2 regions of the Cedecea sp. NFIX57 genome follow, and region 1 is predicted to be linked to the other one. Evidence: predicted binding sites of a transcription regulator. Region 1 holds the regulator's gene; the other holds the start of a gene.
The links. Region 1 encodes PurR, which represses purine synthesis genes. Its sites were predicted from a motif close to CANGCAAACGTTTGCNTG; they were not measured.
Positions count from the first base shown of each region.

Region 2: purL (phosphoribosylformylglycinamidine synthase) is a predicted target of PurR. The motif match lies at 1,842-1,859, and genes of this name have one in related genera.

Region 1 is NZ_FXAS01000026.1:63,861-68,050, reverse strand. It holds gene B9Y90_RS19615 (C40 family peptidase) at 1-35, shown strand, start outside; gene sodB (superoxide dismutase [Fe]) at 208-789, shown strand; gene cydH (cytochrome bd-I oxidase subunit CydH) at 873-962, opposite strand; gene purR (HTH-type transcriptional repressor PurR) at 1,255-2,280, shown strand; gene punR (DNA-binding transcriptional activator PunR) at 2,277-3,215, opposite strand; gene punC (purine nucleoside transporter PunC) at 3,330-4,190, shown strand, end outside.
Region 2 is NZ_FXAS01000014.1:43,411-47,600, forward strand. It holds gene tadA (tRNA adenosine(34) deaminase TadA) at 1-236, shown strand, start outside; gene mltF (membrane-bound lytic murein transglycosylase MltF) at 127-1,677, opposite strand; gene purL (phosphoribosylformylglycinamidine synthase) at 1,926-4,190, shown strand, end outside.

The sequences.
Region 1 (4,190 bases):
CTCGCCGGGTGATGACGCCGAAAACTATTCGTTAATCTTCTCCGCGCCCTTTAGGACTAATAAAACTGATTAAAATGTTAACAGCCCGGCAACGGGCTGTTTTATTTTGTTGTTTCATTTGGCTTTTTCACTCAGCTGTAATTTGCTAACCTTATAACTACACAAATTGTAGTTATATTGTGAAACAAAATAACAAGGAGTGAAGCCATGTCGTTCGAACTACCCGCCCTGCCCTATGCCAAAGATGCGCTGGCACCGCATATTTCAGCCGAAACCCTCGAATACCATTACGGCAAACATCACCAGACCTACGTCACTAACCTGAATAATCTGATCAAAGGCAGCCCGTTTGAAGGCAAAACGCTGGAAGAGATTGTGAAAGGATCTGACGGCGGGATCTTCAATAACGCGGCTCAGGTCTGGAACCACACGTTCTACTGGCACTGCCTGGCGCCGAATGCCGGCGGGGAGCCGACCGGTGACGTGCTGGCCGCCATCAATCACGCCTTTGGCAGCGTGGAAGCCTTTAAAAAGCAGTTCACCGAAGCGGCCATCAAAAACTTTGGCTCCGGCTGGACCTGGCTTGTGAAAAATAGCGACGGCAGCCTGGCTATCGTCTCGACCTCTAACGCAGGCACCCCGCTCACAACCGGAGCAAAACCGCTGCTGACCGTGGACGTGTGGGAACACGCTTACTACATCGACTACCGCAACGCGCGCCCGGTCTATCTCGACCATTTCTGGGCGCTGGTCAACTGGGAATTTGTTGCGCAAAACCTGGCGGGCTGATGTTTAGCGGTTAAATACGAAGGAGGGAAGCAACGCTTTTCTTCTGTTTAAGAGAAGGGCCGCTTTTCGCGGCCCTTTGTAAATCAGTGCAGAACGGCAGTAAGCGCCCCGGCAACAATCAGACTCAGCACGATAACCGTCGTCACCACGGAAAACTTCAGATCGGTACTCATCGTAAGCTCCTTTTATTTCCCTACAAAGTGTATGTGGGGTGATTTTCCCACAATTAGCGATAAAAATCCTGCTGGATTTGCACAGATATCGGTTTTCCCTCTTCCACTTTGCCCCGGGATAAGCCAAAATCCTTCGCTAATTTACCGCGTATCGCCCGGCAACGCCCTCCTCCCGCTGTATGTCGCATCCCCGACAGGCCTGCAACCAACGTGTTGCCCCAGGAGTTAGCGAAGGCAAACGTTTAACACATGAGTTATCAGGAGTTTACGATATGGTCTGGAGTGACATCTAATGGCAACGATTAAGGACGTAGCGAAGCGCGCAAACGTTTCCACCACCACTGTGTCACATGTCATTAACAAGACCCGTTTTGTGGCGGAAGAGACGCGCAACGCCGTCTGGGCGGCCATCAAAGAGCTGCACTATTCGCCGAGCGCCGTGGCGCGCAGCCTGAAGGTCAACCACACCAAATCTATCGGCCTGCTCGCCACCTCAAGCGAAGCCCCTTATTTTGCGGAAATTATTGAATCCGTTGAGAACAGCTGTTTCGCCAAGGGCTACACCCTGATTCTGGGCAACGCGCACAATAACTTTGAAAAGCAGCGCGCGTACCTGTCCATGATGGCGCAAAAGCGCGTAGACGGACTGCTGGTCATGTGCTCCGAATACCCTGATACGCTGCTTTCAACCCTGGAAGAGTACCGCCATATTCCTATGGTAGTGATGGACTGGGGCGAAGCTCGTGCCGACTTTACCGACTCCGTAGTTGATAACGCCTTCCACGGCGGCTACCTCGCAGGCCGCTACCTGATTGAACGTGGCCATCGCGATATCGGTGCTATCCCGGGTCAGCTGGAGCGTAACACCGGCGGCGGCCGCCATGCAGGGTTCCTGAAGGCGCTTGAAGAAGCCAATATCAAAGTGCCGGATAACTGGGTGGTTCAGGGTGATTTCGAACCAGAGTCCGGTTACCGCGCCATGCAGCAACTGCTTAATCAACCGCATCGCCCTACTGCCGTTTTCTGCGGCGGCGATATTATGGCGATGGGTGCTATTTGCGCCGCGGACGAAATGGGGCTGCGCGTGCCGCAGGACATTTCTATCATCGGCTACGATAACGTGCGCAACGCCCGCTATTTCTCTCCGGCGCTGACCACTATCCACCAGCCGAAAGAGCGCCTGGGCGAAACGGCCTTTAACATGCTGCTCGACCGCATCATTAATAAGCGCGAAGAGTCGCAGACGATTGAAGTCCATCCGCGTCTGATTGAACGCCGCTCGGTGGCCGACGGCCCGTTCCGCGATTACCGCCGCTAAGCCTCTTCGGGAGCCGGAAGTATGTTACCCGGCTCCTGCAGCCACTCCTGATTCATCGTCTCACTGTCGCCCAAATAATCCAGCAACCAGCTCAGCGCGGGCGAGGCATCATCTTGCCGCCACGTCAGGCAGCAGGCCGCGTCCGGGAACGGGTTTTCCAGCGTTAACTCCTTCCAGTCGCCCCTGACGAGCCACGGCTGGGCAATGTGCGTCGGCACCATGCCAATGCATAATCCTGCCATCAGGCAATCCGCCCCGGACGCCCAGTCCGGCACCACCACCCGGCGCTGGTTGTCCAGCAGCCAGGTAATACGCTTGGGCAGAGAACGGGATGTGTCTTCCAGCACAAGGGACGGCCAGGGACGAATGTCGTCATCCAGAATAATACCTTCCCGTTGCGCAAGCGGATGAGCGGCAGACACCACGCAGCGCCAGCTAAGCGCGCCCATGTCCCGAAACGCATAGCGCCCCCCGACCGGGATCGCCTGCGTGGCGCCAATCGCCGCCTCAACCCGTCCGTCCGCCAGCGCGTCCCACACGCCATTGAACACTTCCTGAGAAATGCGTAATTCGATATCCGGAAAATGACGATAAAAATCCAGCACCAGCTGGCGGGTACGTTCAGGTTTAACAATATTGTCTACCGCAATGGACAAGTGCCCGCGCCAGCCGTTAGCTATCTGCTGACACTGCTGGCGCGTTGCCATCATTTTTTTGATAACAGACCGACCTTCCTTGAGAAAAAACGCCCCGGCGGCGGTCAACTCAACGTCCCGGTGACGCCGTTCAAACAGCGGCACGGCCAGCCACTCTTCAAGCTGACGCACCGTGTAGCTGATGGCAGAGGGCACGCGATGCAGCTCCTGGGCCGCGCCACTAAAGCTGCCGTTTCGAGCCACAGCATCAACCACTTCCAGTGAATATTCAGACCACATGTTTTTGCCTGCAAAAAATTTGAATTCAACTCGCAAATATTAGCGTTTCACAAGCGGTTTTGCACTCCGTAGACTCCTGCCCCGTTAACCTGCTATCAAAATCAAGAGTGAAATATGCAACCATCAAAGGGATTTCTTATCTGGCTCGCGGGGTTGAGCGTGCTGGGCTTCCTGGCCACCGACATGTACCTGCCCGCCTTCGCCGCCATTCAACAAGATCTGGGCACCACCGCCTCTGCGGTAAGCGCCAGCCTGAGCCTGTTCCTCGCCGGCTTTGCTTTTGCCCAGTTGATGTGGGGCCCGCTTTCCGACCGCTTCGGGAGAAAACCCGTGCTGTTGATTGGCCTGGCTATGTTTGCCATCGGCTGTATCGGCATGCTTTGGGTGCAGGATGCCACCACACTGCTGGTGCTGCGCTTTATTCAGGCCGTGGGCGTCTGTTCGGCAGCCGTTAGCTGGCAGGCTTTGGTGACTGACTATTACCCCGCCAACCGTGCTGGTCGCATTTTTGCCACCATCATGCCGCTGGTCGGGCTTTCCCCGGCGCTGGCCCCGCTGCTAGGCAGCTGGCTGCTGAACCATTTTGAATGGCAGGCGATTTTCGCCGTGCTGTTTGCTGTCGCTTTGCTGTTGATGATCCCTACGCTGCGCCTCAAGCCCCGGACGCAGCACCACGAGCAAACTGAGGACAATAAGGTCAGCTTCTTCTCTTTATTACGTTCCCGCGTTTACGGCGGCAACGTACTGATTTACGCCGCCTGCTCAGCCAGCTTTTTCGCCTGGCTCACCGGCTCGCCGTTTATCCTGAATGAGATGGGTTACAGCCCAGCGGCAATTGGCCTGAGCTATATGCCGCAAACGGTCGCCTTCCTGATCGGCGGCTATGGCTGCCGCAGCGCGCTGCAAAAGTGGAACGGCAAACAGCTGCTGCCGTGGCTGCTGACCTTGTATGCTCTGAGCGTGGTAGCAACCTGG
Region 2 (4,190 bases), on a different contig from region 1:
GCGCAGGCGCGATGGTGCATAGCCGCATAGGCCATTTAGTGTTTGGGGCGCGTGACGCTAAAACCGGGGCGATAGGCTCGCTGATGGACGTGCTCGGCCACCCCGGCATGAACCATCAGGTGCAGGTCAGTGAAGGGGTGCTCGCGACAGAGTGTTCAGCCATGCTGAGCGATTTTTTTCGCGCTCGTCGCCTGGAGAAAAAGGCCCTAAAGGAAAAGGCCCATAAGACGGACTAGCCAGTTCAACCGGGGCAACCGCAGGGTAAGCCTCGGCAAACTTGTCTGCCTGGAGCGCCTTCTTCTGTTTCTCCTGCAAATACCCTTCCAGACTTAGCTGATACTTGCGGATGTTTTCTACATACGCGTAAGCCTCGTGTCCACGAGCATATCCATAGGTTGTTTTGCTGTAATAAGGCTTCAGGCTAAGCAACGGCAGACGTGTTTTCACATCGGCCCAGCTGTCCGGGTTGCCTTTCTGTTTGGCCGTCAGCTGGCGGGCATCCAGCATGTGGGCATAGCCCATGTTATAGGCCGCCAGCGCGAACCAGATGCGCTCGTATTCCGGTACCGTGACCGGTACTTTGCTCATCATATCTTTCAGATACCGGCTGCCGCCGCTGATGCTCTGTTCAGCGTCCAGCCTGTCGGTGATGCCGAGGCTTTGGGCCGTATTTTTTGTCAGCATCATTAACCCGCGCACGCCCGTCGGCGAAGTCGCGTGGGTATCCCAGTGGGATTCCTGATAGGAAATTGCGGCCAGCAGCGGCCAGTCAATGTCATCGGAGTACTTTTCAAACAGCGGCTGGAGTTCCGGCAAAACGGCATCCACCGCGTTCAGGAAGGTTCGGGTATCGACGTAATCAAAATCGCCGATATGCCCCAGGTATTTTTCCTCAACCCTTGCCAGCGTCCCGTCACTGCTGATCTGATTATAGAAATCGAGCAGCGCGGCGCTCATGCTGTCGTCGCCATCGCGTTTGGAGAACCAGGTCACCGGCTGTTCATCGGTGACGTCCAGAGCAACGGCCAGTTGAGGATGTACGCGCTGGAAAAGGCTGATGGCGATGGAGTCCGAAACGGTAAATGCGATATTGCCATCCACCACCTGCTGTAAGAGCTGGTTGCTGGTTTGTTTGGCGTCGATGCTCCAGCTCAGGTCGGGGTACTGAGCGTCTTTTAGCTTTTGCAGATCGCTAACCACGGCCTGGCCGGAAGAGAGCACCAGTTGTGAAGGTTTGACGCCGCCTAGAGATTTAGGGCGCGGGCTACCCACGCGGTAGACCATCTGCTGCGAAACGGAATAATAGGTCGGCCCCGCCTGGTAGTCGCTGCTGCGGCGAGAGTTGTACACCAGGCCTGCGGCGAGCAGGTCGGCGTTGTCATTGTCCAGGTCATCAAATAGCGCGTTGATGTTTGGCCGCACGACCACTAACAACTTCACGCCAAGGTAGTCAGCGAACTGTTTTGCGAGTTCGTAATCGAGCCCCGTTGCCTTGCCGTTAATCATCGTCCAGGTGAGCGGCGATGAAATGGTACTGACGCGCAAAACCCCCCGCGCTTTGATCGCGGCGATACGGTTTTCGGCTTGATTGAAACCTGGAATGGAGGGCCATAAAGCCACTGCCAGCAACAAGGTGACGATACCGATAAGCAGATAATTAATCTTTATTATTTTCAAATAGATAACATTCTGCAGCAGGATGAGCCTTAGCCAACAATAACCATGATTTGTCTGAACCCCGTGAGTGAATGAGGCGCATTTTGCGTAAGAAAACGCCAGTAAGCAACTTTTAAGAATATATCGTTTACTTTTCGTGCAATAAAAACTTCTGCTGTTATTTCTACGCAAACGGTTTCGTCGCGGCGGAGGATTCTCTATAATGACGCCCGTTTTCCCCCCTTCGCCCTGAAGACGAGAGATCTTTAATGATGGAAATTCTGCGTGGTTCGCCTGCTCTTTCGGCATTTCGTATTAACAAACTCCTGGCCCGTTTCAACGATGCTAACCTCCCGGTAAGCGATATTTATGCCGAGTATGTTCATTTTGCCGACCTCGAGGCACCGCTGAACGCCGACGAGCTTGCCCGCCTGCAGCGGCTGTTGAAGTATGGTCCAACCCTCGCAGAGCATGCGCCGGAAGGCACCCTGCTGTTAGTGACCCCGCGCCCTGGCACCATCTCCCCCTGGTCTTCTAAAGCTACCGATATCGCCCACAACTGTGACCTGCCGCAGATTAAGCGCCTTGAGCGCGGCGTGGCCTGGTACGTTTCCGGCAGTACGCTGACTGCTGAGCAGTTGCAGGACGTGGCAGCCCTGCTGCACGACCGCATGATGGAGAACGTGTTTACCTCTCTGAACGATGCGCAGCAGCTGTTTACCCAGCAGCAGCCGGCTCCGGTGCAGAGCGTTGATCTGCTCGGGAAAGGGCGCGATGCGCTGGTAGAAGCGAACATTCGCCTTGGCCTGGCGCTGGCGGAAGACGAAATCGACTACCTGCAGGATGCGTTCAACAAACTTGGTCGTAACCCGAACGACATCGAACTGTACATGTTTGCTCAGGCGAACTCCGAGCACTGCCGCCATAAGATTTTTAACGCCGACTGGATTATCGACGGGCAGAAACAGCCAAAATCGCTGTTCAAAATGATCAAAAATACCTTTGAGAAAACGCCGGATTACGTGTTGTCTGCCTATAAAGACAACGCTGCGGTGATGGAAGGTTCCGCCGTCGGCCGCTTCTTCGCCGATCGTGAAGCGGGGCGCTATGACTTCCACCAGGAAGACGCGCATATCCTGATGAAGGTTGAAACCCACAACCACCCGACGGCCATCTCTCCGTGGCCTGGCGCGGCAACCGGCTCCGGCGGTGAAATCCGCGATGAAGGCGCGACCGGGCGCGGCGCGAAGCCAAAAGCGGGCCTGGTGGGCTTCTCCGTGTCTAACCTGCGTATTCCGGGCTTCGAACAGCCGTGGGAGCAGGATTTCGGTAAGCCAGACCGCATCGTTACCGCGCTGGATATCATGACCGAAGGCCCTCTGGGCGGGGCGGCGTTTAACAACGAATTTGGCCGCCCGGCGCTGACCGGCTACTTCCGTACTTATGAAGAGCAGGTGAACAGCCACAACGGCGTGGAGCTGCGTGGCTACCACAAACCTATCATGCTCGCGGGCGGGATCGGCAACATCCGCGCCGACCACGTCCAGAAGGGCGAAATCACCCCTGGCGCCAAGCTGATTGTGCTGGGCGGCCCGGCAATGAACATTGGCCTGGGCGGCGGGGCGGCTTCGTCGATGGCTTCCGGCCAGTCCGATGCGGATTTAGATTTTGCTTCCGTGCAGCGCGACAACCCGGAAATGGAACGCCGCTGCCAGGAAGTGATCGACCGCTGCTGGCAGATGGGCGACGACAACCCAATCCTGTTTATCCACGACGTTGGCGCGGGTGGCCTGTCCAACGCCATGCCTGAGCTGGTCAGCGACGGTGGACGTGGTGGCCGCTTCGAGCTGCGCGATATTCTTAACGACGAACCGGGTATGAGCCCGCTCGAAGTCTGGTGTAACGAATCTCAGGAGCGCTATGTACTGGCCGTTGCGCCAGAGCAGCTGCCGCTGTTTGATGAACTTTGCCGCCGCGAACGCGCGCCGTATGCGGTGATCGGTGAAGCTACCACCGAACAGCACCTGACGCTCAACGACAGCCACTTTGATAACCAGCCTATCGACATGCCGCTGGACGTGCTGCTGGGCAAAACGCCGAAGATGGAGCGCAACGTCGAGACGCTGAAAGCCAAAGGCGATGCCTTCAACAGCAGCGAAATTTCTATTGCCGATGCGGTGAAACGCGTTCTGCACTTGCCAACCGTGGCTGAAAAAACCTTCCTCGTGACCATCGGCGACCGCACGGTAACCGGTATGGTGTCCCGCGATCAGATGGTTGGCCCGTGGCAAATCCCTGTCGCCAACTGCGCGGTGACTACCGCCAGCCTGGACAGCTACTACGGTGAAGCGATGTCTATCGGCGAACGTGCGCCAGTAGCGTTGTTGGACTTCGCGGCATCCGGCCGTCTGGCCGTGGGCGAAGCCTTAACCAACATCGCCGCGACCCAAATTGGCTCGCTGAAGCGCATTAAGCTCTCCGCAAACTGGATGGCCGCAGCCGGTCACCCTGGCGAAGATGCTGGTCTGTATGAA